Regions from separate parts of the Geodermatophilus sp. CPCC 205506 genome, predicted to be linked through region 3. Evidence: riboswitches for the same ligand, from Rfam matches in the RefSeq annotation. Region 3 holds a riboswitch; each other region holds the start of a gene.
What was found. Region 3 has a riboswitch for cyclic di-AMP ahead of MY520_RS18840 (C40 family peptidase). Riboswitches for the same ligand answer to the same signal wherever they lie in the genome.
Positions count from the first base shown of each region.

Region 1 (10,275 bases), on a different contig from region 3:
CGTTCTCGAGGACCTCCACCTGCTTGGCGGCCGCCACCCACTGCGGATAGGCCGGGAAGTCAGCGATGACCGCCATGACGTCGGACGCCGGCGCCTCGACGGTGATCGACTGGGTGGACTGGTCGGCCATGCGCAGCAGGCTATCCGCTCCACCGTCACCCGACGGGAGCAACACCTGGCGCCTCGTACTCACGAGTACGCGCCGGGCCGCTAGATTTGGCCGACGTCCCGCGACCGGGGCCGCAGGCGACGGGGCCGGGGCCGGGGCGGGAGGAGAGGACGAGGCGTGCGCGAGTTCAGCGTCCCGGCGACGACCGAGGTCGGCCCTGACGAGGCCATCCCCGACCTGCTCGCCACCAACGTGGCCGAGCACCGCGACGAGGTGGGCCTCCGGGTCCAGCGCGACGGCCGGTGGGAGGACGTGACCTGGGGCGAGTTCGGTGCGCAGGTCGCCGGCGTGGCCAAGGGGCTGATCGCCTCCGGCGTCCGGCCCGGGGACCGGGTGGCCCTGCAGGCCCGGACCCGCTACGAGTGGACCGTCCTCGACTTCGCGATCTGGGCGGCCGGCGCGGTCGTCGTCCCGGTGTACGAGACCTCCAGCGCCGACCAGGTCGCCTGGATCCTCTCGGACTCCGGCGCGACCGCGGCCGTCGTCGAGCGCGCCGAGCACGCCGCCGCGGTGGAGTCGGTGCGCGACCAGGCGCCGGACCTGGCCTCCGTGTGGGTCATCGAGGACGACGCCGTGGGCACGCTCACCGCAGCGGGAGCCGACGTCCCCGACGCCGAGCTCGGCGCCCGCCGGGCGACGTTGACCTCGTCCAGCCTCGCCACGCTGATCTACACCAGCGGCACGACCGGGCGGCCCAAGGGCTGCGAGCTCACGCACGCCAACTTCCTGTTCGAGATCGGCAACGGGATGAGCCTGCTCAGCCGGTTGCTCAACGAGCGGGGCTCGCTGCTGCTGTTCATCCCGCTGGCCCACGTCCTCGCCCGGGTCCTGGAGGTCGGCGCGGTCAAGACCCGCACCGTCCTCGGGCACACCGCCGACATCAGCAACCTCGTGGCCGACCTCGCCGCGTTCCAGCCGACGTTCGTCCTCGCCGTCCCCCGGGTGTTCGAGAAGGTCTTCAACCAGGCCAAGGCGAAGGCGGAGGCCGCCGGGAAGGGCAAGATCTTCGACAAGGCCGCCCGGGTCGCCATCGACTGGTCCCGCGCCACGGACGCCGGCGGCCCCGGTCTCGCGCTGCGGGCCCAGCACGTGCTGTTCGACAAGCTGGTCTACGGCAAGCTGCGCGCCGCGCTCGGTGGTCGCTGCCTCGGAGCGGTCTCCGGCGGTGCCCCGCTCGGCGAGCGGCTCGGCCACTTCTTCCGCGGCGTCGGCGTCACCGTGTACGAGGGCTACGGGCTCACCGAGACGACCGCCGCCGCGTCGGTCAACCACGACGCCGCCTTCCGCATCGGCACCGTCGGCCGGCCGCTGCCCGGCGTCGAGACCGCCATCGCCGACGACGGCGAGATCCTGATCCGCGGCGGCATCGTCATGCGCGGCTACTGGAAGAACGAGCAGGCCACGAACGAGGCCGTCGACGCCGACGGCTGGTTCCACTCCGGCGACCTCGGAGACATCGACGGCGACGGCTTCATCACGATCACCGGGCGCAAGAAGGAGATCCTGGTGACCGCCGGCGGCAAGAACGTCGCCCCCGCGGTGCTCGAGGACCGGCTGCGCGCCCACCGGCTGATCAGCCAGTGCATCGTCGTCGGCGACCAGCGTCCGTTCATCGCCGCGCTGATCACCCTCGACGAGGAGGCGCTGCCGGCCTGGCTGGAGAGCAAGGGCAAGCCGGCCGGCACGACAGCGGCCGACCTGACCGAGGACGCCGACATCCTGGCCGAGATGGACGCCGCGGTCGCCGAGGCCAACAAGGCGGTGTCGCAGGCCGAGTCGATCAAGAAGTTCCGGGTGCTCGGCGCCGACTTCACCGAGGCCAACGGCATGCTCACGCCCAGCCTGAAGCTCAAGCGGGCGGTGGTCATGAAGGAGTTCGACGCCGACGTGGAGGCCCTCTACGCCCGGTGAGCCCGGGCTCCGCCGTCAGCCGTCCAGCAGGGCGGTGAAGGTCGCGGCGATCGTCGTCCACGACCACCGCTGCTCCACCCACGCCCGGCCGGCGGCCCCCATGGCCCGGGCGCGGGTGGGGTCGTCGAGCAGGCGGGTGATCGTCGCGGCGACGTCCGCCGGGGATCGCGGGTCGGCCACGACGTGCCCGGTGACGGCCTCCCGCACCGTCTCCGGCGCGCCGCCCGAGGTGCCCGCCACGACCGGCAGCCCGCAGGCCGCCGCCTCGAGGTAGACCATGCCCAGCCCCTCGACGTCCAGGCCGCCCCGGCGGGTGCGGCACGGCATGGCGAAGACGTCGCCGGCGGCGTAGTGCTCGGGCAGCTGCTCCGACGGCACCCCTCCGGTGAGGACGACGGAGTGCGCCAGCCCCCGGTCGGCGACCGCCCGCCGCAGCCGGGCCTCCAGCGGGCCGCCGCCGACGAGCAGCAGCCGCGCGTCCGGATGGCGGGCCAGCACCCGCGGCCAGCCGGCCAGCAGCACGTCCTGTCCCTTCCGCGGGACCAGGCGCGAGACGCAGACGACGACCGGAGCCGCACCCAGCCCGTACCGCGCGCGCACCGCCGCCCCGTCGGCGAACGGGGTGAACCGGTCGACGTCCACCCCGGGTGACAGCTGCGCCATGCGGGTGGCGCCGTCCAGCGCGGGCGCCAGGCGGCCGTGGGTGTACTCGCTGATGTAGGTGAGGACGTCGAGGCCCCGGGCGATCCGCCGCATGAGCTGCCGCGCCCCCGGCAGCGCCACCCAGCCGGTCTCGTGGCCGTGGGTGGCCCCGACCAGGTGCCGCACACCGGCGTCGCGCAGGGCCGGCGCGAGCAGGCCGAGCGGTGCGGCCGCGCCGAAGAAGGCGGTGTCGCAGCCCGAGCGGCGGGCCAGGTCGGCTGCCGCGCGGGCCGTGGCGCGGGTGGGCAACAACATGCCGGTCGGCCGGCGCACCACGGGGTACGGCAGCGCGGCGTCGTACGCCTCCCAGCCGGGCGACCGGGAGGCGAGCACGACCAGGGACTCCGGGGGGCGGCGGGCCAGCAGTGCCGCGACGAAGGTCTGGATGCCGCCCTGGCGCGGCGGGAAGTCGTTGGTGACGACCAGCGTCCTCACCCGGCGTCCTCCAGGCGCTGCCAGTCCAGCGCCATCGCGACCCGCTGCGGCCCGGTCGGGTGGGAGCCGAAGAACCACTGCCAGGCCGCGGGCGGGTCGGGGTCGGCGAGGTTGGCCGCCGCCAGCCGGTGCTGCATGGTGATGAACGCCTGCGCGTCGCCGGTGAGATCGAGCGCGTGCAGGTCGGCGCGCGCCTCGACGTGCCGCGACACCACGTTCCGAACCGGGGTGGCGACCAGCGTGCCGACCGACACCAGCAGCAGGACCAGCGGCACCACCCGCGGGTCGCCCGGTGCGTCCACACCGGCCCGGCGCAGCAGCGGCGTCCAGGACAGCAGCCACCCCAGCGCGGCCACCGCCGCGGCCGCACCCAGCGAGCCGATGAGGGTGCCGGTGAGGACGTCGTCGGTGGCCACGTGGCCCAGCTCGTGCGCGACGATCGACTCGATCTCCGCCGGGGGCAGCCGCTCGAGCGTCGTGTCGAACAGGACGACCCGGCGGGTCGACCCGAAACCGGAGACGTAGGCGTTGAGCGCGGTGGTGCGCCGGGAGGCGTCGGCGACCAGCACGTCCTCGACCGGGGTGCCGTTCTCCTCGGCCAGCTCGAGCAGGTCGGTCCGCAGCTGCCCCGCGGGCAGCGACTCGAACCGGTTGAACGCCGGCTCGATGAGCACCGGGTAGAGGAACGAGCCCGCGACGACGAGCGCGGCCGCGGCCCCGGCGGCCCAGGCCCACCAGGTCCGCGGAGCGCGGCGGGCCAGCCACACCACGACGAGCAGGACGACGGCAGTGAGCGCCGCGTCGATGGCGGTGGAGACGCCGACGTCGCGCAGCCACAGCAGCCAGGAGCGGGTGGACAGGCCGTACCGGTGCCGGACCACCTCGCCGTACGCCGACAGCGGCAGGGTGACCAGCCGACCCACCACCGCGATCGCGGCCGTGCCCAGCAGCGCCTGCCACGCCCAGCCGCCGCCGAGCGGGCGCGCCACCGCCCGGACCAGCCGGCCGCCGAGCGGGGTCAGCGCCAGGACGGCGGAGACGGCGAGGCCGAGCAGCAGCGAGGCCAGGGACGCCGGCCGGAGGGCCGCGGCGAAGGACTCCGCCCGCTCGACCACCTCCGCCGGCAGCCCGGCGCCGGGGCGGACCGGGGTGGCCCCACCGGGCGGGTCGGGCAGCAGGGACCACGGCGTCCGGACGGCGATGACGAGCACGAGGGCCGCCCCGAGCGCACCCGCGACCAGCAACGCGGCCCGGCGGGCGCTCACCTGGTCGATCCTAAGAGGACCCCGTCCTCCCCACCCCTCGCAGGCTCGCGGCGGGACCCGGGACGGGGCCGCCCGTCCTCCCCACCCCTCGCAGGCTCACGGCGGGACCCGGGACGGGGCCGCCCGTCCTCCCCGCGCTCAGCCGGGCTCAGAGGATGCGGCGCATCGCGGTGATGCTGCCCATCGAGTCGATGCCCACGACCTTGACCGGCTGGCCGGAGGTCGAGGCGTGCACCATCTGCCCGTTGCCGATGTACATCGACACGTGGCTGACCGGGCTGTAGTAGAAGAGCAGGTCGCCCGGCTGCAGCTCGGCGCGCGAGACCGACCGGCCCATCGTCGATTGCATGCGGCTCGAGTGCGGCAGGCTGACGCCGGCCGCGGCGTAGGCGTACTGGGTGAGCCCCGAGCAGTCGAAGGAGTTCGGGCCGCCGGCGCCCCACACGTACGGGTCGCCGACCTGGGCCAGCGCCGTGTCGACGGCCGCCTGCGCGGCACCGCTCGCGGCGGGCGCCGGCGCGGCGGCCGGGACCGCCTGCCCCGAGTGGGCCGTCTGCACCAGCTGCTGCTGGGGCGCCGACAGGGCGTCGTACTGCGCCCGGTAGTCGGCGATGTCGGCCTCGAGCCCGGCCTGCCGCGCGGTGACCTCGTCGAGCGCCTGCTGCGCCGCGGCCTGGGCCGCGTCGGCGCCGGCCCGCGCCTGCTCGGCGGCCGCGGCCCGCGTGGCGACGTCGGTGAGCACGTCGCCGGCGTGCCCGGCGATGACGTCGAGCGTGGCCAGCTGGGAGACGAAGTCCTCGGCCGACGCGCTGGTCATCAGCAGGTCGAACTCCGAGAGGCTCTCGCCGGTGAACGCCGCGCGGGCGACCTGGCGGATCTGGCCGTCGAGGGCGTCGAGCTGCGCCTGTGCGTCGGCGGCGGCCCGGTCGGCGTCGGCGACGGCGGCCTGCTGCTGGGCCAGGGTCTCGCGGGCCTCGTTGACCTGCTCGCTGACGGCCTCGAGCTCCTGACCGGTGCGGGCGACGAGCTCGGCGGCCTGCGCGGCGCTGCCGGCCTGCTCCGGATCGGCGACCGCGTTCGCGGGGAGGAGCGTCAGGGCCAGCGTCGCGGTGGCTCCGACGACGAGCCCGCGACCGAGGCGGCGGGCCGCGGTGGGGCGGCGGGGAACGACCGCAAGACGGGGGTGGATCGGTTCGGGGGCATGCCCCAGGGCAGCGTGAGGGGTCGCCACGGGCGGCGGCTCTCCGTTTCTTCCTCAGCAACCGCCTACCGAGTTAGCTGACGGGTTCGGGCTGGGAAGAAGCGCCCTATCTCTGCGCGCCGGCGGACCGACGCGTGTGCCCCGGCGGACCGGCGCACGCGAGGACTCACCCCAGTACTGCGGTGGGTCCCCGGTTCCCCCTGGGCACCGTGCGGCGCCTCGGGGAATTCGGCGGTGACCCGGCCGAGGTCACCTCACTGCGGGTGACGACCTCCCGGCCGGACCGGCTCACCGTAGGGGCGTGGTGTTGTTGTGACAAACGAGGCCCGCGTGGACTGTGGGACTTCCCACACGCTCGACGCGCGCCACGCCGACACCCCCGGTTCGCGCCTCGTTCCCTCGTCCGCGGCCGCGTCGGCGCCCGCCACGGCCGGCCTCACCCGGTGCGCCGCCGCGGATCCCCCGCCCGGCGCGGGGAGGTCTGGTGGCGCAGCGGCGGCACGAGGCCGCCGTCGGCCAGCGCGCGGACGGCCCGGCGCTCGACCTCGTCGAACTCCACCACCACACCCGGCGCCGGGACGACGACGTCCTCGGCGGCCGGACCGCGGCGGGCGGTCATCGGGACCACCGTCGGGTCGGTGCCCTGCCAGCCCGGTGGCGCCCCCAGCAGCACGGTCACGACGCAGTCGGCGCAGCCGTCGCCCCGGGCGGTGCAGGTGTCGCAGTCGATGAACATGACCCACTCCTCTGCTGACCGACGCCTTGGTCGTGGAGGCCCTCCATGGCCCCCGGTCGGTATGGGCAGCACGCTAGGGACGGGCACCGACAGTTCCCGGCCACCGTCGGTTCTGCCGCCCGCACGGCCGCCCGCACCGCCGTCGGCCGATCGGTCGCCGCCCGGCGAGCGTCCCCGGGACTGTCACTGCCCCGACCTACCGTCCGCCCCGTGCTCTCCTCCCCCGCCCGGCTGGCCGGGATCGCCGCAGGGACAGCCGCGCGAGCCGCCGCCGGGCTGCCGCGCTACGAGCAAGCCACGATCGACGAGCTCGGCACCCCGCTGGCGGAGGTCACGTTCGTCGTCGTCGACCTCGAGACGACCGGCGGCTCACCCAAGGACAGCGCGATCACCGAGGTCGGCGCGGTCAAGGTGCGCGGCGGCGTCGTCCTCGGCGAGTTCCAGACGCTGGTCGACCCCGGCTGTGCGATCCCGCCCTACATCAGCGTGCTGACCGGCATCACCACCACGATGGTGGCCGCGGCGCCGCGCATCGGGGCGGTCCTGCCCGCGTTCCTGGAGTTCGCGCGCGGCGCGGTCCTGGTGGCCCACAACGCTCCCTTCGACCTCGGGTTCCTCAAGGCCGCCTGCGCGGAGAGCGCCGTCCCGTGGCCGGCCTTCGCCTCGGTCGACACCGCGGTCCTCGCCCGCCGGCTGCTCACCCGCGACGAGGTGCCCAACTGCAAGCTGGCCACCCTGGCGCCCTTCTTCCGCACCGCGACCGAGCCCTGCCACCGCGCCCTGGCCGACGCCCGCGCCACCGTCGACGTGCTGCACGGGCTCTTCGAGCGGCTGGGCCCGCTCGGCATCACCAGCCTGGAGGAGCTGACCGGCCTCACCCGCCAGGTCGACCCCGACCGTCTGCGCAAGCGGCACCTGGCCGACGGCGTGCCCTCGGGGCCAGGGGTCTACGTGTTCCGCGGCCCCCGCGACGAGCCCCTCTACGTCGGGACGTCGAGCGATCTGCGCAGCCGCGTCCGCAGCTACTTCACCGCCGGGGAGCAGCGCAGCCGGATCACCGAGATGGTCGCCCTCGCCCAGCGCGTCGACACCATCTCCTGCGCGCACGACCTCGAGGCCGCCGTCCGGGAGCTGCGGCTGATCGCCGAGCAGAAGCCCCGCTACAACCGCCGCTCCCGCTTCCCCGAGCGCGCGCTCTGGGTCCGGCTGACCGACGAGCCGTTCCCGCGGCTGTCGGTCGTCCGGCGGGTGCGCCCGGGCGCCGGGGTCTTCCTCGGCCCGTTCCCCGACCGGCGCGCGGCCGACGCGGCGGTGGCCGCGATCCACGAGTCGCTGCCCCTGCGCCAGTGCACCGGCCGCATCTCCCTGCGGGTGCTCGGCACCGCCTGTGCGCTGGCCGGCATGGGCCGCTGCGGGGCACCCTGCACGGGTGCCCAGTCGGTCGACGAGTACGCCGGGATCGCCGCCGTGCTCCGCGCGGCGGTCGCCTCCGACCCGGACGCCCTGATCGCCCCGCTGCTGTCCCGCGTCGACCGGCTGGCCGCCGAGGAGCGCTACGAGGACGCCGCCGTCCTGCGCGACCGCGTCGCGGTGCTCGTCCGGGCGGTGCGCCGCCGGCAACGGCTCGCCTCGCTGGCCGCGGTGCCCGAGCTGGTCCTGGCCCGGCCCGGCTTCGACGGCGGCTGGCAGCTGTCCGTCGTCCGCCGGGGCCGGCTGGTGGCCGCCGGCTGCGCACCGCAGGGCAGTTCCGTCCGCGCCACGCTGGAGGGCCTGCTGGCGACGGCGGAGACGCCGCTGGGCCCCGACGACGAGCTGGCCGCGTCCGTGGACGAGACCGAGCTCGTGCTGCGCTGGATGGAGAAGCCGGGCACCCGCCTCGTCCAGGTGTCCGGCACGCTCGCCTGCCCGGCCCCCGGCACCGGCGGGTACAGCGCCTTCCTCGACCGCGTGGACGCCGGCCGCACCGGCCGCGACCCGTTCGCCGACGGACGCTCGCTCGGCACCCGAGCACGGCCCGAGCGGATCAGCCCCGGCCCGCGCGGGCACTCCGGTGCACCGGCCGCCCGGCTAGCATCGCCCGCGTGATCACCGCCATCGTCATGATCGACGCGGCCACCGACTCGATCCCCGAGGTGGCCCAGGCCGTCGCCGACCTCGAGGGCGTGAGCGAGGTCTACTCGGTCGCCGGCGACGTCGACCTCATCGCCGTGGTGCGGGTCCGGGAGTTCGAGCACATCGCCGACGTCGTCGCGGGGCGGATCAACAAGGTGCCCGGCGTCCTGGAGACCGACACCCACATCGCCTTCCGCGCCTACTCCCAGCACGACCTCGAGGCCGCGTTCTCCATCGGCTTCGACACCGCCGACTGACAGCCCCGTCCCAGGCCCGCGCCGGGTACACCTAGCCGCGCAGCGACCGGCTGACCGTCACCCAGCGCGTCAGCTGCGCCGCCGCGCGGCCGTCGTCGACTGCCCCGGCAGCCCGCTCCAGCCCCGCGGCCAGCGCGTCGTGCAGCCGGACGTTCCGCTCGTCGAAGGCGGCCAGCGCCGCCGCCGCGTTGAGCAGCACCGCGTCGCGCACCGGGCCGCGCTCACCCTCCACCACGCGCCGGAAGACGTCGGCGTTGAAGGCGGGGTCACCGCCGCGCAGCGCGTCGGGCGGCGGCGCCTCGATCCCCAGGGCCGACGGGTCGACCCGGTCGGGCTCCACCGTGCCGTCGCGCACGATCCACACCGTCGACGTCGTCGAGGTGGTGAGCTCGTCGAGGCCGTCGTCGCCCCGGAAGACGACGGCCCGCATGCCGCGCTGGGCCAGCACCTCGGCCATCACCGGCGCCATCCGCGGGTCGGCGCACCCGATGGCCGCGGCCACCGGCCGGGCGGGGTTGCACAGCGGGCCGAGGAAGTTGAAGACCGTGCCGATCCCCATCTCCTTGCGCGCCGGCCCGGCGTAGCGCATGCCCGGGTGGAACACCGGCGCGAAGAAGAACCCGATCCCGGCCTCCTGCACGCAGCGGGCGACCCCGGCCGCCGGCAGGTCGATGACGACGCCGAGTGCCTCCAGCACGTCGGCGGCCCCGGACGACGACGACGCGGCGCGCCCCCCGTGCTTGGCGACGGGCACCCCCGTCGCCGCCGCCACGACCGACGCCATCGAGGAGATGTTGACCGTGTGCGCCCCGTCGCCGCCGGTGCCGACGATGTCGACGCAGGCGAGCGGGAGCTCCACCGGCGTCGCGCGGTCCAGCATCGCGGCGGCCAGCCCGGCGACCTCCTCCGGCGACTCCCCCTTGGCGCGCAGGGCCACGGCGAAGGCGGCGATCTGGGCGGGCGTCGCCTCGCCGGTCATGATCTCGCGCATCGCCCAGGCGGTGTCCTCGCCGGAGAGGTCCTCGCGGGCCAGGAGCCGGGTGAACAGCGACGGCCAGGTGGGCCCGCCGGTCGGCGTGCGTGTGCTCACGGACGGACGACCGGCCGCCGCCCCACCCGGTCGCGCAGCACGTCGGCGATCACGACGGGGGCGGTGAGCGGGTCGATCGGGAAGGGCAGGGTGGCGTCGGCCCGGGACCAGTGCGCCAGCCAGCGGTCGGGCTGCCGGGCGATCAGCACGCAGACCGCCGGCCGGTCGGCCACCTCCTCCTCCAGCTGCCGGCTCAGCGCCAGGCCGCCGGTCGGCTGCGCCTCGCCATCGAGGATGCAGAGGTCGACGCCGCCGCCGTCCACGGTGTCCACGACGTCCTCACCGGTCGCGCACTCGATCCAGGTGATCGGCCCGACGTCGGCCGCCGGCCGGCGCCCCACGGCGGTCCGGACGGCGGCGCGCACCTCCGGCCTGGAGCTGTAGACCAGGACGGTGG
Region 1 is NZ_JALPKP010000026.1:29,421-39,695, reverse strand. Features, by position in the region: gene MY520_RS15815 (SRPBCC family protein) at 1-130, opposite strand, end outside; gene MY520_RS15810 (AMP-dependent synthetase/ligase) at 287-2,080, shown strand; gene MY520_RS15805 (glycosyltransferase family 4 protein) at 2,096-3,217, opposite strand; gene MY520_RS15800 (M48 family metalloprotease) at 3,214-4,482, opposite strand; gene MY520_RS15795 (C40 family peptidase) at 4,631-5,713, opposite strand; cyclic di-AMP (ydaO/yuaA leader) riboswitch at 5,730-5,927, opposite strand; gene MY520_RS15790 (hypothetical protein) at 6,120-6,419, opposite strand; gene MY520_RS15785 (DEDD exonuclease domain-containing protein) at 6,630-8,504, shown strand; gene MY520_RS15780 (Lrp/AsnC family transcriptional regulator) at 8,501-8,788, shown strand; gene trpD (anthranilate phosphoribosyltransferase) at 8,820-9,878, opposite strand; gene MY520_RS15770 (hypothetical protein) at 9,875-10,275, opposite strand, start outside.
Region 1: it holds a riboswitch for cyclic di-AMP, as region 3 does, so the genes downstream of both, MY520_RS15795 (C40 family peptidase) here and MY520_RS18840 (C40 family peptidase) in region 3, are expected to answer to the same signal.

Region 2 (10,275 bases), on a different contig from region 3:
CGACCTGGTCGGGCTGGTCGGGATCGACGTCCGCGGACGGCGGATCGCGGGGATCGAGTGCGAGTGGGCGCCCGACCGCCGCGACCACCTCCGGGACGGGACCGCGTTCGACGCGGTGGTGGCCGGCCGGCTGGCCGACGGGCGCAGCCAGCTGATCGCCGTCGAGACGAAGTACGTCGACGGCTTCAGCCGGGACCCCGCCAGCGAGGCCGCCGACGAGAAGTACGACTGCTGGTGCCGCACGTTCGGCATGGCCGACGGCGCCTTCGCCGAGCTCGGCGGGCACGCCACGCGGCAGCTGCTGCGCAACGTGCTCCTGACCGAGAGCGTGCGCCGGGGCGGACGGGCCGGTGGCGGCCCGGTGTTCGACGAGGCGGTCACCGTCGTCCTGGCCCGGGACGACGACGCGGCGGCGCGCGACGCCGTCGACGCGGTCGCGGGACAGCGCGGCCGGATGCGCACCGCGGTGCGGCACGTCGGCCACGGCGACCTGGCCGACGCCGCCTCCCGGGTGGACGAGCTCGGCACGTGGTCCGCCGAGTTCCGCCGTCGCTACGTCGCGGACTGCTGACCGCCCGGGCCTGACCCAGCGTCACCACGGTCCGCGTCGGCCACGCTCCCGGAGGACATCGGCCTCCGATCGGTGGGGAGAGCAGGCGATAGTCGTTCGCCGGGTGCTCTCCTGGGGCACGGCGGGCTCCTGCCCGCCTCCTCAGCAAGGAGCCCGCCATGACCGACCGCGACCCCGGATCGTCCGTCGGCGAGGGCGGCCGCGCGCTGCAGGGCGCCGGGTGCGACAGCTGCGCCGCCGGCCACGGCGTGCACCCGCGCCGGGTCCAGCTGTGCGACGGCGGTCCGGACGACGACTGGAGCGCGGTCGTCGTCATGGGCGCCGTCGGGGACGTCCTCACCGTGGCCGCCGGCGAAGAGCTGCGGCGCTACCGCAACCACGACGCCGGGCGGCTCACGCAGCTGGTCGACGAGGTCGGCTCCGACGCGCTGCTCAACCGCAGGTTCGGGCTCCTCTTCCTCCGCACCTGGCCGCGCGACGCCGGGGCGGTGTTCTCCCTGCAGTCCGCGGATCAGCCGCCGAGCCCCTGCCAGGAGCCGAACGGCCGCTGACCAGCGCTCCGCCATGCCAGAGGAGGGTCACGAGGACGGCGCGAGGTCGCTGTCCAGGTCGTCGAGGAAGGCGTCGAGGTCCGCCTCGTTCCGTGCCGCCGGCACGGGGGATGGCTTGCCCAGGTCGACGGGTCCGCCACGGGACGACGGCGATCTCCCGAGCTGCTCGTCCCGCCAGCGCCGTACACCGTCGCGGGTGACCGCGAGCTGGGCGCCCAGCACCATTCCCGTGGCCTTCGACTCCGCTTCGAGAGTTCGGGCCGCGCGGGCCTCGGCGGCGGCGAGCGCCGACCGGGCCAGGGTCTCGGCCTCCTCGTACTCGGTCTGCAGGCGTAGCCGGGCACGCTGCTCCGCCTTCTCGTCCTCCAGCTTGACCAGCGTCTCGTAGAGCGTGGGCGGAGCGAGCGAGAGCATCGTCTTGAAGAGGATCGGCAGGCACTCGATCGCGGTCATGAACCAGAACAGCAGGGTGTGCGCCCTGCCCAGTGCCGGGTCGTCCTCCTCGATCCGGCTGAGCGCGGACAGTCGGGCCAGGATCCCGTCACTGTCCCCGACGGCCTCCTGGTGGGCAGCGATCTCGGCATCCATGTCGGCCTGGGTCCCTGCGACCTGGGCCTCCAACGCCTCCAGTTGCGCCCGCTGGTCCGCGCTCCTGGTCCCTTCCTCCTGACCGAGCTGCTCACGCACCTGCGCCTTCATCGCCTCGAGCTGCTGGGTGAGCGCGTCCCTCTCCCCGAGGAGCCGGTCCCTGATCTCGACCTTCTGCGCCGCCGCAGGCCCCACGCCGGCCGCGCCGGAGCCACAGGTGCCCTCCGTCTCGCACACCACGGCCGCCTCAGCCGCGTCGTACTGCGTGGTGACGGCGTCCAGCCGCCGCTGCAGGTCCGCAACGGCCGGGTCCTGCAGGACGTCGTTCTCCGAGACGCCGTCGGCCAGGTCCGCCTGGAGTTCCCCGATCCGCTGCCGCAGCTCCGGCAACTGCTGGTAGCGGCTGTCCGCGGCCAGTTGCTCGGTGAACCGGTCCTCGTCCTCGGCCGCCATCACCTGGATCTCGGTGTCGATCTCGCCGCTGAAGATCGCGAGGGTGAGCGGCGTGGAGACCACCGCGCCGATGAGCACTGCGAGGCCGAACCGTGGCAGGGCCATGGCGATGGTCCACCACCAGCGCTTCAGGCGTGGGGTGGAGACGACGAGCCAGCGGTCGAGGTTGAGGATGATGAGTCCCCAGACGAGGCCCCCGAGGACGGCGATCAGCACGGGCATGTGCAGCGCCAGGTAGAAGGCGTATGACGCCGAGCCCACCGCGATGAGGGCGACCGAGGCGAGCACGATGCCCATCGCGACGTGCTTGGTGCGGTCTCGGGGTGCCTGCTCCAGCACGTCGCGGTTCGCACCGGAGACGGTCAGGAAGACCTCGGCGATCGTGTGCCGGTCGATCCACGTGCGCACGGCCTGCTCAGCCCTTCCCGCTCGTGCGACGCGCTCGCCGCAGGCCGTCGACCACCGACGCCGGCACCCCGACGACCCGCGCCGGGGCGTCCACCCGTGGCCGCAGGCGTTCCTGCGTCGCCCAGAAGTCGTCGAGCCGCTGGGTGATGGGAGTGCTCGCGCCGACCGTCGCGGCGACGTCGGTCCGCAGGGACACCGGTGGCGGCGCCGCCACCGTCGGCAGGTCCAGCTGCGGCACGGTCATGGCCACGACCGTCGCGGTCGCGACCGGTGTCGTCCCGTACCGGTTCCGCCCGACGAGCTGGATCCGCCGGCTGGTGTCGATCTGCACGAGCGCCTCACCGCACGACGGGTGACCGCCGCGGCCGTCGACGACGACGTCCCGGCAGTTCTGGAAGCACCACGTCACGCTGACCTGCGAACCCGGGCGCACGATGGTGTGGCTCACCGACAGCGCCTGCAGGACGGGGGCCTGCTGTGCCGGGCCCTCCACGTCGAGCGGCGCGCCGTGCCGACAGACGACGGGCGAAGGAGCCGGGGGCGGGCCGGATGGTCGATCGGTGCGCTGCCGGGCCTCGGCCTCGCGCCAGTCCCGCAACCAGCGATCGGTCCAGGGGAGTGGCGGAGCGTCCTGCGTCGCCCGGCGGGCTGCTCCACCGCTGCGTCGGGGTGAGCTGCTGGGCACGCGCCACAGGCGTGCCCGGAGCCAGGCGAGCAGCAGCAGCAGCATGAACGACCACAGGAAGGCATCGGCAAGGTCCTTGAGGAAGCCCGCGACCCGATCGGGGTCGAGGTCGCCGCTCCACTCGGTGTTGTTGCTCAGCGCGACGAATGCACCGAGGAGCATCACCACGGCCCAGCCGACGACCAGCGGATCCCGCCGCAGCGGCTCGTGGAACATGTTCCCCCCGACGCGTGGGCCGAGGCCCCGCTCTTGTTCTCGAAACCACAGGCTCCGGAACGCGATCGGCTCGAAGTCCTGACACTTGTTACCAAGATCAACGTGCCGCCGCAGGAGGCGCTCACCCGTAGGGGCCAGACGGCGAAGCCGTGGACTCCGCGGGCGGCTCCCTCATCCGGAGGAGGCGAGCAGCGGACTCCCTGCTCACCGGCAGGTAGCGCCCCCACCCTGTCCCCGTGGCCGGACGCCGTCCCCTCCTGGACCACCGGCTCCGCCGGGGTCTCGCTGCGCTGTGCGCGTCCGGGGTGGTCCTCGGCGGCCTCGCCAGCTGCACGACCCCGATGGTGACCGCGGCGGCGGACAGCCACGTCGCCACCGACGGCAAGACGGCCGCCGCGACCGACGTCCCGGAGGCGACCGGGCCCTCCGCGAAGGCCGAACTCCGGACGATCGACGCGGCGCCGGTGCTGGCCGGCGTCGAGGCCGCAGCGGCGGGCGCCGGCGGAACCGTCTCGGTCGTCGTCCTGGACGCCGACGGGGACCGGCTGCTCGCCAGCGCGGACGCCGGCCGGCCGGTCTCCACCGCGTCGCTGGTGAAACTGCTCGTGGTCACCCGGCTGCTGGCGCTCGACGAGAGCGGTGCCCTGACCCTGCCCGACGAGGACGTCGCCCTGGCCGAGCGGGCGATCGTGGGGTCGGACGACGCCGCGATGAGCCGGCTGTGGGACCGGTACGACGGGCCCGGGCTGGTCACCGACGTCGCCGCGGTACTGGGGCTCACCGCCACCGCGCCGCCGTCGATCCCGGGTCAGTGGGGCCAGGCGACGACGAGCGCCACGGATCTCGCCGCCGTCCTCGCGGCGCGCGGGCAGCTGCTCGACCCCGGGGACGCCGACCGGCTCCTGGGCTGGCTGCGGTCGACCTCGGCGACGGCCGCCGACGGCTTCGACCAGCGGTTCGGCCTGCTCTCGAGCGGCACCGGCGCCACGGGGCCGGTGGCGGCCAAGCAGGGCTGGATGTGCTGCGTCGACGGGCGCCGGCAGCTGCACTCGGCGGGCGAGCTCGCCGACGGGCGGGTGGTCGTCCTCCTCGGCGACTTCCCGAGCTCGACGTCGTGGGCACGCGCGCGCGACTCGCTCGACGCCGCGGCTGCCGCCGTCCTCAGCGGGATCGGCTGACCGCCGCGGTGCCCCGGCCGTCAGCAGACGGCCGGGGCACCGCGAGGCGTCAGGCGACCCGGCGGGCGCCCGAGTAGCTCGGCATCGAGTCGAGGTTCACCACGGCGACCGGCTTGCTGGCGGTCGAGGCGTGCACCATCTGGCCGTTGCCGATGTACATGCCCACGTGCGAGACCGGGCTGTAGAAGAACACCAGGTCACCGGGCCGGAGGTCCGACTTCGCCACCGGGGCGCCGAAGCCCGCCTGCGCCCGCGAGGTGCGCGGGATGGAGATCCCCGCCGCCTTGTAGGCGAAGCTCGTCAGCCCCGAGCAGTCGAAGGAGTTCGGGCCGGTCGCGCCGTACACGTAGCGGTCGCCCACCTGGGCGAGCGCGGTGTCGACCGCGGCCTGGGCGGCGCCGCTCGAAGCGGCGGCCGGAGCAGCGGCGACGGCAGCGCCCCCACCACCGTCCCCACCGGTGTCAGCCGTTGCCGGCAGGGGGGAGAGCGCGATACCGGCACCGGCGATGACGGCGACGGCGATCCCACGGAACGTGCGACGTGCAGAGGTCGTGCGTGCAGTCGTCATGGACGACGTGTTCTCCTGTTCTCCACGACCGCCTACCGGGTTAGCTGACGGGTTCGGACGGGGGAGTCGCCCGGCGCGACGGATCGCGCTTCACCCCAGTGCTGCGGTGGGTCCCCGGTCCGGGCCTCGGTAGACGACCGACGCCCGGTTCGGCGGTGTCCGGCGGGTGCCGCCACGGGTGGGCGACGAGGGAGCCCGCTGGACCGCGCAGAACGCTAAGAACCCCCGCCGGGCGTCGCCATTCGGGGTCGGTGTCGGATCCGGCGGCCGGGGACGCCGCGGCTCGCCGTCCTCACCAGCGGGGACGACGCAGTGTGAGGAGCCGCCCGGCTCCGTCACCGCTGGTCGGCGGTATCCGTACGTTCTCGTCCCCTGCGGGGTGGCACCACCGACTGTCATCGGCGGACGACGCCCTGCCGCCGGAACCCGGGTGGTTGGCCCGGCCGTTGGGCGGGCACGAAGCAGGTCAACCGAACCGAGGAGGAACCCACATGGCCGGCATGATCCGGAAGCTCGTGGCGTCGGGGATCGCGGCGAAGGTCATCCAGGAGGCCCGCAAACCGCAGAACCAGGCCAAGCTCAAGAAGCTCATCCAGGACTTCCAGCAGAAGCAGCAGAAGGGCGGCGGCGGCAAGGGCATGGGCCGCGGCACCGGGCGCTACTGATCTGCTGGCGCAGCGGCCCCCACCCGAGCCCGGGTGGGGGCCGCTGCCGCGTACGGGGCACGCGCCCGCGTGCCGGCCCAGACCGAGTCCGAGGAGTCCCATGACCGTCATCGCCGTCGTCGGTGCCACCGGACAGCAGGGCGGCGCCGTCGCCCGCGCCCTGCTGGACGCCGGTGCCCGCGTGCGCGCCCTCGTCCGCGACCCCGCCAAGGCCCGGGACCTCGCCGACCGGGGCGCCGAGCTCGTCCGCGCCGAGCTGGCCGACCCCGACAGCCTGCGGACGGCGTTCTCCGGCGCGCAGCGGGTGTTCGCCATGACCACCCCGTTCGGCGCCGGCGGGCCCGAGGCGGAGGAGCGCCAGGGGATCGCGCTCGTCGACGCGGCCGCGGACGCCGGCGTGGAGCACGTCGTGCTCAACTCCGTCGGCGGCGCCGAGCGCTCGACCGGCATCCCGCACTTCGAGAGCAAGCGCCGCGTCGAGGAGCACCTGGCCGCGTCGGGGCTGCCGGCGACCGTCGTCCGGCCGGTCTTCTTCATGGAGAACCTGGGCTGGATGGCGGCGGTGCAGGACGGCGAGGTCGTCGTCCGGATGCCGCTGCCGGCGGGCGTGCCGCTGCAGATGATCGCCGTCGCCGACATCGGCACGGTCTCCGCCGACGTCCTCCTCGACCCCGGCCGGGTGCCCGGCGGCAGCATCGAGATCGCCGGTGACGAGCGGACCGGCGAGCAGATCGCCGCCGCCTTCGGCGAGCGGGCCGGCCGGCCCGGCCGCTACGAGGCGGTGCCGCTCGACGGCCTGGACGACGACGCGCGCGCCATGTTCACCTGGCTCGCCCACCCGCCCGCCTACCGCGGCGACATCGAGGCCACCCGCGCGCTGGCGCCCGGCCTGCTGGACCTCCCGGGCTGGCTGGCGACCGGCTGGTCGCCTCGGGAGTGAGCGCGCCGGCCGCCGCGCCGCCGGATAGGCGGCGGCCGGGCACGTGTCCTGCGGGAGCTCGTGCTCTGCCCACGGTGGTGGGCAGAGCACGAGCTTCCCGGGAGACACATGTGCCCCGGGGCGTCAGTCGCCCTTGACGTTGACCACCTGGCGCAGCGTGTGCCGGACCTCGACCAGGTCGGCCGCGTCGGCCATGACACGGTCGATCGGCTTGTACGCGTCCGGGTGCTCGTCGAGGAAGGCGTCCGACCGGCCCCAGGCGATGCCCTTCATCCGCCGATCGAGGTCGGCGCGGGTGAACAGCCGCCGCGCGGCGCCGCGCGAGTGGTTGCGGCCGGCCCCGTGCGGCGCGGACATCAGCGCGTCGGGGTTGCCCCTGCCGACCACCACGTAGGACGCCGTCCCCATCGACCCGGGGATCAGCCCGTCCTGGCCCCGCCGCGCCGAGATGGCCCCCTTGCGGGACAGCCAGACGTCGTGCCCGAGGTGCGTCTCCCGCTCGGTGTAGTTGTGGTGGCAGGAGATCTCCACCTGCCGCGCGACCTCGGTGCCGAGGAAGCGGGACACCTGCTCGGCGACGCGGTCCATCATCTCCGCGCGGTTGAGGAAGGCGAACCGCTGCGCCCAACCCAGCGCCTCGATGTAGGCGTCGAACTCCGGCGTCCCCTCCTCGAGCCAGGCCAGGTCGCGGTCGGGCAGGTGCTCGTCGCGGCAGCGCTGCTGCGCGATCCGGATGTGCTTGGACGCCAGCCGGTTGCCCACCCCGCGCGAGCCCGAGTGCAGGAACAGCCACACCCGGTCGGCCTCGTCCAGCGACACCTCGATGAAGTGGTTGCCCGACCCGAGCGACCCCAGCTGCATCGGCCAGGTGTCGGCGACTCCGTCGGCCTGGCCCACGCCCGGCAGCTCCCGGAGCTCCGCCACCCGGGCGGCCGCGGAGTCGCGCAGCTTCTTGTTGTACCGGCCGGCCGAGAGCGGGACCGCCCGCGAGATCTGCCCGTGCAGCGCGCCGAGGTTGCGCCCGTGGAGGTCGTCGGCCGTGAACTGGGTGCGGACGGCGTCCATCCCGCACCCGATGTCGACCCCCACCGCCGCCGGGATGATCGCGCCCTCGGTGGGGATCACCGAGCCGACCGTCGCGCCCTTGCCCAGGTGCGCGTCGGGCATGAGCGCCATGTGCGGGCGGATGAACGGCATCGAGGCGGTGCGCTCGGCCTGCAGCCGGGTGGTCGGCTCCAGGATCGACGCCCAGTTGAGCAGGCGGTCGCTGATCTTCTCCACCGGGAGGACCTACCCCGCCGCGGGACCCCCGTCCCGTCGGCTGCGGACGCCCTCAGTCATCGCCCTTGCGGTCGCGATCGCGGTCGCGGTCCCGGCGGCGGTTGCCGTTGCCGTTCCCGTCGCCCTGCTCGGCGGTGGGCTGGGCCTCCGTCGTCGGCGCGGCGGTCGGCGGCGGCGGTGGGGGCGGCGCGACGGCGTGGGTGACGGTGATCGTCGTGCCGACCGGCACCTCGCCGGTCGGGGCGAGCGCCGTCACCTGCCCGGCGGGGACGTCGGCGGTCTCGACGGCCTGCAGCACGACCGCCAGGTCCAGGCCGGCCAGCTGGGGTTGCACCTGGCCGACCGGCCGGCCGACGTACTCCGCGGGGTCCAGCCGCACCTGCACGACCGGCGGGGGCGTCGGCGCCGCGGACGTCGTCGGGGCCGGCGTGGTCGACGTCGTCGGCTGACCGGCCGGTGCGGGGTCGGTCCCGCTGTTCCCGAGGACCACCAGCCCCGCTGCCACGGCCGCGACGACGACGAGGGCCACCAGCAGCGGGATGAGCATCCGGCGGCGTGACCGGTCCTCCGGCTCGTCGTCGACGGGGTGGGCGTCGTCCACGGCGGGCCCCGCGGCGGGGACCGCGGCGGGGGACAGCACCTGCGTCACCGGGGCGGGGGGCGCGATCGGCAGCACGAGGGTGTCGGCGCGGTCGGGCTCCCGCCCGGCGGCGGCGTCGTCCACCGCGGCGAGCAGGGCGGCGCCGTCCGGGATCCGCTGGGCCGGGTCCTTGGTGAGGGTCCGCTCGACCAGCCGGCGCACGCCGTCCGGCAGGTCCGGGGGCAGGGGGTCGGGGTCCTCCCGCAGCTGCCGCAGTGCGATGTCCACCGGGTTGGGGCCGTCGAACGCGCGCCGGCCGGCGAGGCACTCGTAGGCCACCATGCCCCAGGAGTAGACGTCGCTGGCCGGGACGGCCTTGTCCCCGCGCACCTGCTCCGGCGCGAGGTACTGGGCGGTCCCGATGACGTGGCCGGTGCGGGTGATCGGCGCGTTGGCCGCCGACCAGGCGATGCCGAAGTCGGTGATCTTGACCGTGCCGTCCGATGCGACGAGCAGGTTGCCCGGCTTGACGTCCCGGTGCACCACCCCGGCCGCGTGCGCGGCGGCCAGCCCGGCCGCGACCTGGCCCAGCAGGGCCAGGGTCCGCTCCGGCGGCAACCGGTGCTCGCGCTGCAGCAGGGTCGAGAGCGGCTCGCCGTCCACGAGCTCCATCACCAGGTAGACCACCCGGTCACCGCCGGCGGGCTCGACCTCGCCGTAGTCGTGCAGGACGGCGATGTTCGGGTGCACGAGCCCCGCGGAGAGCCGGGCCTCGGTGCGGAACCGGGTCAGGAAGACCTGGTTCCCGGTGAACTCGGCGCGCAGCACCTTGACCGCGACCTGCCGGCCCAGGACGAGGTCGCGGGCGCGCCAGACCTGCCCCATGCCCCCGGTGGCGATGGGGGACTGGAGCTCGTAGCGCTCCTCGAGAACGGATCCGGCCGGGTGCATGCGCCGTCAGACGGGGTCGACCAGGCGCAGCGGCGGGTGCGCGTCCAGCCGCTTCTCCAGCGTCACCCGGTGCCGCCCGTCGGACTCGTGGTGGAAGTCCAGCCGGTCGACCAGTGCCTGCATGAGCGTCAGCCCGCCGCCGGTCTCCAGCGGCGAGCCGTCGACGGCCGGCCGCCCGCCGGGGTCGAAGCCCGCGCCGTCGTCGACGACGCTGATCCGGCAGACGGCGTCGTCGAGCCGCACCTGCACCTCGTACTCGGCGGAGTCCCCGGCGTGCTGGACGACGTTCGCGCACGCCTCGGTCAGCGCCAGCACGATCTCGTCGACCACGTGCTGCGGGACGTGCAGGTGCTCGAGCGCCAGCCGGCAGAGCCTGCGGACGAACGGCACGCTGTCCGTGTCGACCGGCAGGCGGACGGTGAAGGCGATGTCCATGCCAGGGTTCCCCTCTCCCGCCCGGCGGCATCTACCCTGCGGTGAGCCAGTGGGACCACGACGAGGAGACCGACCCGTGCTGTTCGACATCGAGCGGACCACGGCCTCCGGTCTACCGTCGCTGAGCGTACGCGGAGAGCTCGACCTGGCCACCGCCCCACAGCTCATGGAGGCCATGGAGTCCCTCCTGTCCCAGCAGCCCCGC
Region 2 is NZ_JALPKP010000011.1:64,794-75,068, forward strand. Features, by position in the region: gene MY520_RS08515 (PGN_0703 family putative restriction endonuclease) at 1-571, shown strand, start outside; gene MY520_RS08520 (hypothetical protein) at 730-1,122, shown strand; gene MY520_RS08525 (DUF4407 domain-containing protein) at 1,150-2,571, opposite strand; gene MY520_RS08530 (hypothetical protein) at 2,579-3,472, opposite strand; gene MY520_RS08535 (serine hydrolase) at 3,709-4,650, shown strand; gene MY520_RS08540 (C40 family peptidase) at 4,700-5,218, opposite strand; cyclic di-AMP (ydaO/yuaA leader) riboswitch at 5,232-5,383, opposite strand; gene MY520_RS08545 (hypothetical protein) at 5,710-5,883, shown strand; gene MY520_RS08550 (NmrA/HSCARG family protein) at 5,984-6,823, shown strand; gene MY520_RS08555 (RtcB family protein) at 6,947-8,104, opposite strand; gene MY520_RS08560 (serine/threonine protein kinase) at 8,157-9,635, opposite strand; gene MY520_RS08565 (ATP-binding protein) at 9,642-10,070, opposite strand; gene MY520_RS08570 (STAS domain-containing protein) at 10,147-10,275, shown strand, end outside.
Region 2: it holds a riboswitch for cyclic di-AMP, as region 3 does, so the genes downstream of both, MY520_RS08540 (C40 family peptidase) here and MY520_RS18840 (C40 family peptidase) in region 3, are expected to answer to the same signal.

Region 3 (10,275 bases):
TGCGCTCCCTCAGCGCCTCGACCTCCCCGACCACCTGCTCGGGGCTGCGGTAGCCGGCGGCCAGGAAGCCCAGCCCGCCGGCCGACCCGACCGCCTCGGCCAGGGCGACGGTCGACGGGCCGCCGGCCATGGGGGCGGCGACGATGCGGGTGGGGACGTCGGGCAGCGGGCGGGGCGTCGTCACCCCGCCAGCGTGCCGGGCCCGGGCGGCCCCGGGCCACCCCCGGCCCGGCCTACGATCCGCCGGTGACCCGCCCCCGACCAGCTGCCGGCGGCGGCCGCCTGTTGGGGGTGCCGCCCGAGCGGCTCGGCCGCTGGCTGGACGGCGTGGCCGACCGGCACGGGGCGTTCACCGGGGTCGCGGCCGACGACGGCGCCGTCCGGCTCGTGTGCGCGGACACCACCACGGTGACCCTGCGCGCGCCGTTCGACTGGCGGCCGGGTCCGGCGCTGCTCACGTCGTTCACCGCGGCCGCCCGGCACCCGCGCCGAGCGGCGGTCCTGCTCGTCCGCCGCGGGCGGTGGGCGGTCGGTGTCTTCGACGGCGCCGACCTGGTCGTCTCCAAGGTCGACGCCCGCCTGGTCCAGGGCCGCACCGCCGCGGGCGGGTGGAGCCAGCAGCGGTTCGCCCGCCGCCGCGGGCACCAGACCGATGCCGTCGTGACCGCCGCCGTCGAGACCGCGGTCCGCGTGCTCCTCCCGCACGCCGCGGAGGTGGCGGCGCTGTTCACCGGCGGCGACCGCGGGCTGGTCGACGCCGTCCTTGCCGACCCCCGGTTGCGGGCCCTGGCCACGCGGCGCCAGGAGCCGGCGCTGGACGTCGGGGAGCCGACCAAGGCAGTGCTCCTGGCCACCCCCGAGCAGTTCCGGGCGGTGCAGGTGCACATCGTGGAGCCCGGCGACAGAACGGCGTAACGTCCTCCGACCGTGTCCTCCGCAGCGAGCGAGACGACTCCCGCCCCCGATCCCGTCCTCACCGCCGAGCGCGCCCACCTGGCGCACGCGGCCGACTGCCTGACCGCCATGCGCGCCGCCACCCGCGCGGTCGACGACGCCGGCGTCGACCCCTGGTCCGCCGAGCGACTCGGCGCCGCCCGCGCGGAGCGGCTGCGCGCGCTGGCCGCCGATCCCGGGGTGCCGCCGTTCTTCGGCCGCACCGACACCGGCACGGAGACCTTCCACATCGGCCGCCGGCACGTCCGGGACGAGTCCGGCCGGCCGGTCGTCATCGACTGGCGGGCACCGATGAGCCGGCCGTTCTACCAGGCCGGCCCCGCCGATCCGCAGGGGCTGGTCCGCCGCCGCCGGTTCGGGTTCTCCGACGGCGAGCTCACCGGCTACGAGGACGAGCTGCTGGGCTCGCCGCACGGCGAGAGCCGGGTGCTCCGGGAGGAGATCGAGCGGCCGCGCAGCGGGCCGATGCGCGACATCGTGGCCACCATCCAGCCGGACCAGGACGCGATCGTGCGGGCTCCGCTGGCCGAGTCGATCTGCGTGCAGGGCGCCCCGGGGACCGGGAAGACCGCCGTCGGCCTGCACCGGGCCGCGTACCTGCTCTACACGCACGGCGGGCAGCTGGCCCGCACCGGCGTCCTCGTCGTCGGGCCGAACCGGGCGTTCCTGCGCTACATCGAGCAGGTGCTGCCCACCCTCGGCGCGGTCGACGTCGACCAGACGACGCTCGCCGAGCTCACCGCGCGGGTGCCGGTGCGGGCCGCGGACCCGCCCGCGGCCGCCGTCCTCAAGGGCGACGCCCGCATGGCCGAGGTGCTGCACCGCGCGCTGTGGGGCGCGATCGCCAAGCCGGCCGGCGACGTCGCGGTGCCACTGGCCGGGCGCCGGTACCGGGTCCCGGTCGAGCGGCTCAAGCGCGCCGTCGACGACCTGCGCCGCCGCGGCCGGGCCGCCGACGACCAGCGCGCGGTGCACTACGCCGCCGGCCGCGACCGGCTGGCGATGGGCCTGGCCGAGGACGCCCGCCGGCAGGCCGAGGAGGCCGGGGGCAGCCCGACGGACGCCGAGACCCGCCGGGCCGCGCGCAGCCCCGAGGTCCGGGCGTTCTGCGACGCGGTCTGGCCGGCCCGCGACGCGGCGGAGCTGGTGCACGCCCTGCTCACCGACCCGGCGCAACTCGCGCGGTCGGCTCGGACCGTGCTCGACGACGGCGAGCACGAGCTGCTGCTCCGCCCGGCCGGCCCGCTGCGGACCGCGCCGTGGACCGCCGCGGACGCCGTGCTCGTCGACGAGGTGGCCGGGCTGATCGAGCGCACCGGTGGCTACGGGCACGTCGTGCTGGACGAGGCGCAGGACCTCTCGCCGATGCAGTGCCGGGCCGTCGCCCGCCGGCTGGCCGCGGGCTCCCTGACCGTGCTCGGCGACCTGGCGCAGGCGACCAGCCCCTGGGCGGCGGCCGACTGGGGGCGGACCCTCGCCGGCCTGGGCCGCCCGGACACCGTCGTCCGCCCGCTCACCCGGGGCTACCGGGTGCCCGGCGAGGTGCTGGACTACGCCAACCGGCTGCTGCCGGTCATCGCCCCGGGCCTGGCCGCGGCGACGGCGGTGCGCCGCGGACCCGGGTCGCTGCGGATCCGACCCGGGGGCGCGGTGGCCGACGCCGTCCGGGAGCTGGTCGCCGCGCCCGGTTCGGTGGGCGTCGTCTGCGCCGACGACGCCGCCCCCGAGGTGGCCCTGGCGCTCGCCGCATCCGGGCTGCCCGCCGCGGTGCTCACCGAGGACGGCGAGGCGGAGCGGCTGACCGTCGTCCCGGCGTCGCTGGCCAAGGGCCTGGAGTTCGACGCGGTCGTCGTCGTGGACCCGGCCGCGATCGCCGCCGCCGAGCCGCGCGGGCTGCACCGGCTGTACGTCGTCCTCACCCGGGCGGTGAGCACCCTGGTCGTGGTGCACCGGGGCGACCTGCCCCCGCTGCTCGCGGAATGAGAGGTGACCGCGTCCAGAGGACGGGGCCTGCGGCCCTGGTCGGCCGCGGCGGGGGAGAGCACCATGCCGGCATGGCCGTCGTGCGCGCCGCACTGCTCGTCGTCGTCGCCGTTCTGCTGGTCACGGCCGTCTCGCTGGTCTTCGCGGTGGGCACCGGGCCGGCCGAGAAGGCCGTCCTGCTCGCCGTCGCGGTCCTGCTGGCCCTCGCGGTGCCGCGGGTCCAGCAGCTGGGGAGGCCGGGGGTGACGCGCCGGTAGCCTTCCCCCACCCGCCGTCCGCGGCCCCTCACGCTTCGACATCAGCCTCCCGCGCATCCGGCGCGGGTGGTTGTGGACAACGCGCTTCTCTGTTCCAGTGGGGGCCTCCACGGAAGGGGGCCCATGGACCTGCGCTCGGACGCACGGGTCACGACGTTGCTGAAGCTGCTCGCGACCATCGTCGCGGCCGGGGCACTCGTCGCAGGACTCCTCTTCCCGTGGGTCGGTGGTCCCCTGGCGGCCGCCCAGCAGTCGACCAGCCTCCTCGGTGACCTCCCCACGGAGCTCACCATCGACACGCCGCCGGCCAACACGGTGCTGCTGGCGGCCAACGGTGAGCCGATCACCTACTTCTACGACGAGAACCGTGCGCCGGTCCAGCACGACCAGATCTCCGACGTCATGAAGCAGGCGATGGTCGCCATCGAGGACGCCCGCTTCTTCGAGCACCACGGCCTCGACGTCCAGGGGACGATGCGGGCGCTGCTCACCAACCTGGCCGCCGGCGGCGTGCAGGAGGGCGGGTCGACGCTGACCCAGCAGCTGGTCAAGCAGACCCTGCTGCAGACGGCGAACACCCCCGAGGAGCGCCGCGCCGCCACCGAGCAGACGGTGGGCCGCAAGCTCCGCGAGGCGCGGGTCGCGCTCGCGCTGGAGGACACCTACTCCAAGGACGAGATCCTCACCCGCTACCTGAACATCGTGTACTTCGGGCAGAACGCCTACGGGGTGCAGCCTGCCGCCCGCGCGTTCTTCGGCATCGACGCGGCCGCGCTCACCCTGCCCCAGGCCGCCCTGCTGGCCGGGCTGGCGCAGAGCCCCACCGCCGACGACCCCTTCACCAACCCGGAGGCGGCGACCCAGCGGCGCAACGAGGTCCTCTCCCGGATGGCCGAGCAGGGGTACGTCACCGTCGCGCAGGCCACGGAGGCCCAGGCCGCGCCGCTGGGCCTGGCCCCGAGCCCGGCGCCGCGCCGCGGCTGCGTCCAGGCCAGCGTCGGCGCCTTCGTCTGCGACTTCGTGCAGCGCTACCTGATCCAGGAGCTGGGGCTGACCCAGGAGGCCCTGGAGAACAACGGCTACGTCATCCAGACCACCCTGGACGTCGACCTGCAGCGCGCCGGGGACGCCGCCGTCCTCAACACCCTGCCGATGGGCGACTCGCTGGCCGGCATGTTCAGCGCGGTGGAGCCGGGCACCGGCCACCTGCTGGCGCTGAGCGTCAACCGCGTCTTCGGCTACGACAAGAACGACCCGGCGCAGGAGTCCTTCAACCTCAACGTCGCGCCCAGCCAGGGCTCGGGCTCCACCTACAAGGTGTTCGTCGCGGCGGCCGCGCTGGCCCGCGGCTACTCGAGCTTCTACACGCTCACCACGTCCGACTCCTACGTCTCCCGGGTCTACCGGGACGGCGCCGGGCGCTACGACGTGGAGAACGCCGGCACCTACCGCCCGACGCTGGACCTGACCACCGCGCTCTACCAGTCGTCCAACACCTACTTCCTCGCCCTCGAGGACGCTCTCGGCAGCGTCGAGGAGCCGGTGCGGATGGCCGAGCGGATGGGCCTGTTCCAGTTCAACGACCCCGAGCTGCCGCAGCGGGTCATCGACGAGAACCGGGGGTCGTTCACCTTCGGTCCCGAGCCGACCAGCCCGCTCGGCCTGGCCAGCGCGTACTCGACGCTGGCGGCCAGCGGCACGCAGTGCGACGTCGTCCCGGTGACCGCTGTCCTCGACCAGCACGGGGACCCGGCGGTCGGGACCGACGGCGAGCCGCTGGCGGTCGGCGACCGCTGCACCCCGGAGGCGATCCCCCCCGGGGTGGCCACCACGCTCAACCAGATGCTGCGCAAGGACGTCGAGCCCGGGAACCCGGGGGCGACCGGCACCCGCGCCTACGTCCCCGGCCACCAGATCGCCGGCAAGACCGGGACGTCGCAGGACAACTTCTCGGTCGCCTTCGTCGGCTACACCCCCGAGATCACCGCCAGCGTCATGGTGCTCAACCCGAAGCGCAACGAGGACGTCGGCGGGTTCGGCGGCGGCAAGGGCGCCACCATCTGGCGCGACGCGATGGCCCCGATCCTCGAGGCCCGCGGCAGCGGGGAGTTCCCGCCGGCCGACGAGGTCGTGCAGAACGGCAACACCCGGCCGGTCCCCGGCTGCTCCTCGGTCCGGGCCTGCGAGTCGGCGCTGTCCGACGCGGGCTTCCAGCACTCCACCGTCCGGATCGACAGCGACCGTCCCGCCGGGACCCTGCTGGGCACCAGCCCGCCGCGCGGCGGCCGGGCGGTGCAGGGGCAGGTCGTCTCGATCCTTGTCAGCAACGGCTCCGACTACGTCGCGCCACGGCGCGAGCCCGAACCAGAGCCGGAGCCGACGCCCGAGGAGCCGCCACCGGCGGACGAGCCGGCGCCACCGGAGGAGGCTCCGCCCGAGGACGCCGGACCGCCCGCGGACGGTGGCGGCCCGCCGGTCGCCCCTGCCGAACCGGCCGACGGCGACGGAGACGGGGACGGCGACGGGGACGACGGGGACGGCTGACCGGAGCGGATCCGCTCGTCGAGGGACTGGGTGAGCAGCCAGCCGCCGATCAGCACCAGGTGCAACAGGAACAGCCAGAGGCTGATCGCCACCACCGCACCGACCACGGTCAGCCCGCCGAACGGCGCGCCCAGCGCCAGCGGCAGGGACAGGAACAGTACGAAGCCCTGCAGGAAGCCCGACAGGCAGGCCGCGGTGAACAGCGCCCCGGGCACCAGGGCCGACCAGCGCGGCCGCCCGCTGGCGACCACGCCGAAGCCCCACAGCAGCGGCACGGTGAGCGCGAACAGCACCGAGTAGTAGCCGACCGCGAAGCTCCCGAGCACGCTGCCGCGCTCGGTGAGGTCGGCCATGGCGGAGGCGGCCAGCAGCAGCGGGTACAGCAGCAGCGGCGTGGCCAGCACCAGGGGCAGGCCGAGCAGCCGGCCGCGCCAGCCGGTGAGCGTGTCGGTGTCCCGGCGCGGGGTGAACCGCAGCAGCGCCCGCCGCAGCCCCTCGCCGTAGAGCGAGAGCGGGAGCAGCGCGAGCGCGAAGTCGAGCGGGCCCATGGCGACGCCCGCGTCGGCCAGGGCCCGGAGCGCCTCCGGTGCTCCCAGCTGGGGCGGCAGCAGGTCGGCGAGCCGGCCGGCCAGGTCACGGACGGTGCCGGGCGAGGTGAGCAGCGCGGTCAGCGAGAAGGCCACCAGCAGCAGCGGCACCACGGCGACGCCGGCGTAGAAGGTGAGCCCGGCCGCGATCAGCGCGAGGTCGCGGCCGCGCAGCCGCCGCCCCGCCCCGCGGACCAGGGACGACGCCTCGGTCCGCAGCCGCGCGGCCGACCCCATCCTCAGCGCCGGTCCAGCAGGTGCCGGGCGGCGGCGTAGCCGCCCAGGCCACTGACCGCCCCGCCGCGCACGGTGCCCCCTGAGGAGGCCGCCACGATCCGCGGGTGCGGCGTCGCCACGCCCCACGTGCCGGCCTCCGCCGGCGTCGGCGCGACCGGCCAGGCGAGGTCGCCGTGGAAGATGTGGCCGCCCGGCATGGCCAGCGACGCCTCGACGTCCAGCGGGGAGGCCGCCTGCAGGCACGGCTCACCGGAGGCGTCGCGGGCCAGGCAGTCCAGCAGCGGCTCCTCCAGGTGCGCGTCGAGCTGCGCCACCACCCGACGCACCGCCTCGCGGCGGGTGCCCACCGGGTCGGCGCGGAACAGCCCGGCCGGCGTGTGCAGGCCGAAGAGCGTGAGCGTCTGGTACCCGGCGGCGCGCTCGGCCGGCCCGAGGATCGACGGGTCGGACAGCGAGTGGCAGTAGACCTCGAACGGGATGACGTCGGGCAGCTCCCCCGCGGCGGCCTGGGCGTAGGCGGCGTCGAGCCGGCCGGCCGCCTCGTCGACGTGGCAGGTGCCGGCGAAGGCGACGGCGGGGTCGACGCCCGAGCGCAGCCGGGGCAGCCGGGCCAGCACCATGTTCACCTTGAGCTGGGCGCCGTCCGGCGTCGTCCGCGGCGCCGCGCCGGTCAGCCGGTCGAGCACCTCGGGTGCCGCGCCGGAGACGACGAACCGGGCGTCGGCCGCCCGCTCCGCGCCGTCGCCGTCGGTCCAGTGCACGGTCACCCTGTCGGCGCGCGGCTCGATCGCCGTGACCGTCGCCCGCGTGACCAGCTCCGCGCCGGCGCCGCGGGCGGCGGTGGCCATGGCCCCGGTGACCGCGCCCATCCCGCCCACCGGCACCCGCCACAGCCCGGTGCCGTTGCCGATCAGGTGGTACAGGAAGCAGCGCCCGGCCAGGCCGTCGGCGGCGTGGACGTCGGCGAAGGTGCCGATCAGCCCGTCGGTGAGCGCGACCCCGCGGACGACGTCGTGGTGCAGGTCGTCGGCGACCACGTCGGCCAGCGGCCGCTCGACGAGGTCGGTGAACAGCCGCGGGTCGCGCAGCCGGCCGGTCAGCTCGGCGGGGGAGAGCAGCGGCTCGGTGAGCGTGGGCGCGAGGTCCTCGGCGAGGATGGCCAGCCGGCCGTACAACCGGCGCCAGCCCGCCAGCTCGGCGTCCGAGCCGGTCAGCTCGCGGAAGGACGCGGTGGTGGCCGGTCCCTCGGCGCGCTCGACCAGCAGGCCGCGCCCCCCGGCGACGGCGGTGTACGAGGCCACCGCGCGGTCGGCCAGCGTGAGCTGCAGGCCGAGGTCGGCGACGATCCGGTCGGGCAGCAGGCTGACCAGGTAGGAGTAGGCCGACAGCCGGACGTCGACGCCCGGGAAGACCTGCTGGCTGACCGCGGCGCCACCCACCCGCTCGAGCCGCTCCAGGACCAGGACGGACCAGCCGCCCTGCGCCAGGTAGGCCGCGGCCACCAGGCCGTTGTGCCCCGCTCCGACGACCACGGCGTCGTACTTGCTCCGCGCGCTCACCGGCGGACCGTAACCGGCCGGTCAGCCGTCCTCCCTGGTCGCGTCCTGCTCGTGGCGCACGGCGTCGGTGTGGCCGCCGGTCTCGGTGCTGCCGCACCCTGCGAGCGCCCCGACGAGGCCGGCACCACGAGGGGTCGCTGCAGATCCATGCGGTCCCCGTGCTCCCGTGGGCGGCCGCCCAAACCCCACCCGCACCACCGGTCCCAGGTGCTCCACCCGCCTGCGGAGTCGAGGCGAGAGTCCACGAAATCACATCCAGGTAATTGTCACCGCGGAGTTCCGGCCATTACGGTGTGTATGTCCGGCGGGGCGCTCCGTCACCACCCTGGGTGACACTCCCCGGACGCCGCCGAGCCTCTCCCTCCTCCCCGGGGGTGCGGGCCGGGGACCCACCGCAGCACTGGGGTGAAGCGCGCCCGGCCTCCGGCCGGCCGCGCCGGGCGACTTCCCGTCCGAACCCGTCAGCTAACCCGGTAGGCGGCCTGCGGAAGAACGGAGAGCCGCCGCACCATGGCGACCCCTCGCGCGTCCCGTCGCGCTGCCTGGCGACGGGCCGCCGTCGTCCTCGTCGGCGCCATCGGCGTCTCGCTCCTCCCGGCCGTGGCCGGTGCCGCGCCGGGCTCCTCGCAGGAGGCCGCCGCCCTCGTCGCCGCCCGCGGCCACGAGCTGGAGGTCGTCACCGAGCAGTTCAACGAGGCGCGTTCGGAGCTCGAGGCCCAGCAGGCCGCCGCCCAGGCCGCCGCGGCGCAGGTCGCCGAGGCGCAGGCGGTCGTGGCCGCCGCGCAGGAGCAGGTGCGGGGCATCGCCCGCAGCGCGTTCACCGGCGAGAGCATGGGCTCGCTGCGGGCCCTGATGACCAGCGGCTCGGCTGACGAGTTCGTCAACCGGGTGAACCTGCTCGACGCCGTCGCCGGCCACCAGAACGGGCTGATCGAGCAGGCCGCCTCCGCCGGTGAGGTCGCCGCGCAGGCGCAGGCCGAGGCGGACCGGGCGGCGGACGAGGCCCAGCAGCAGTACGACGCCGTCGCCGCCCAGCAGGCCGAGTTGCAGGAGCAGATCACCGCCTACCAGGCCGATTACGCGCGGCTCAGCGCCGACGAGCGACGCGCCGCCCTGGCGGCCGCGGCCACCGCCCACGGAGCCGGCCAGGAGCGGGCCAGCCGCACGGAGCGCGAGGAGCCGGCCGCCGCCGGTCCGGTGGTGGCCGACAGCGCCGCCGCCCAGAAGGCGATCGACGCCGCCATGGCCCAGCGCGGCAAGCCCTACGTGTGGGCCGCCGAGGGGCCGGGCTCCTTCGACTGCTCCGGTCTGGTGCTCTACGCCTACAAGGCAGCCGGGATCGGCCTGCCGCACTCCAGCCGCCTGCAGTCGCAGATGGGCCGGACGGTCTCGCGGGCCGAGGCCCGCCCTGGTGACCTGGTCGCCTTCTACAGCCCGGTCAGCCACATCGGCATCTACCTGGGCAACGGCCAGATGGTCCACGCGCCGACCTCCGGCGACGTCGTGAAGGTCGCCAGCGTCGACGACATGGGGGCGACCCCGCGCTTCAACCGCATCGCCGGCTAGGACCCCGTCCGCTCCCGGAGCCCCGGACGCCGCGTGCGTCCGGGGCTCCGCTGTGTCCGGGTCTTGACGTCGCGTCCTGCGGTGTGAACACTGCTCTCGAAGCAGATCGATGATCGCAGAGGAGCCGACCATGGCGCAGGGATGGCAGTGGATGTGGGCCGGCGTCGCGTTCGCCGCCGAACTCGCGGCCCTGGCGGCCCTCGGCCACTGGGGGGCGACCGCGGGCGACTCGACGGCCACCCGGTGGCTGTTCGCCCTCGGCGCGCCGCTGGTCGCGGCCTTGCTGTGGGGCCTGTTCGCGGCACCGCAGGCGGTCGTGCAGGTCGCGGTGCTCGCCGTCCTCACCAAGGTGGTGGTCTTCGGCGCGGCGGCGGCCGCGCTGCTCGCGACGGGTTCGCCGCGCCTGGCGGTCCTCCTCGTGGTCGCGGCGGTGCTGAGTTCGCTGCTGTCCGGCCCGCTGACGTCGCAGGCCCCGGTCAGCGCGGTCAGCGCGGCGGCGGCCCGCTGACCTGCTGGAGCAGCCCCCACACGAACTGCGCCCGCACTCCGCCGGGCAGGTGCACCTCCCAGCGGGTTCCCACGCCGGGG
Region 3 is NZ_JALPKP010000034.1:52,939-63,213, forward strand. Features, by position in the region: gene MY520_RS18805 (nitronate monooxygenase) at 1-184, opposite strand, end outside; gene MY520_RS18810 (acVLRF1 family peptidyl-tRNA hydrolase) at 247-915, shown strand; gene MY520_RS18815 (HelD family protein) at 928-2,937, shown strand; gene MY520_RS18820 (hypothetical protein) at 3,009-3,194, shown strand; gene MY520_RS18825 (transglycosylase domain-containing protein) at 3,318-5,738, shown strand; partial or broken gene MY520_RS18830 (YhjD/YihY/BrkB family envelope integrity protein) at 5,810-6,562, opposite strand; gene MY520_RS18835 (phytoene desaturase family protein) at 6,565-8,121, opposite strand; cyclic di-AMP (ydaO/yuaA leader) riboswitch at 8,473-8,616, shown strand; gene MY520_RS18840 (C40 family peptidase) at 8,632-9,687, shown strand; gene MY520_RS18845 (DUF2568 domain-containing protein) at 9,818-10,195, shown strand; gene MY520_RS18850 (hypothetical protein) at 10,173-10,275, opposite strand, start outside.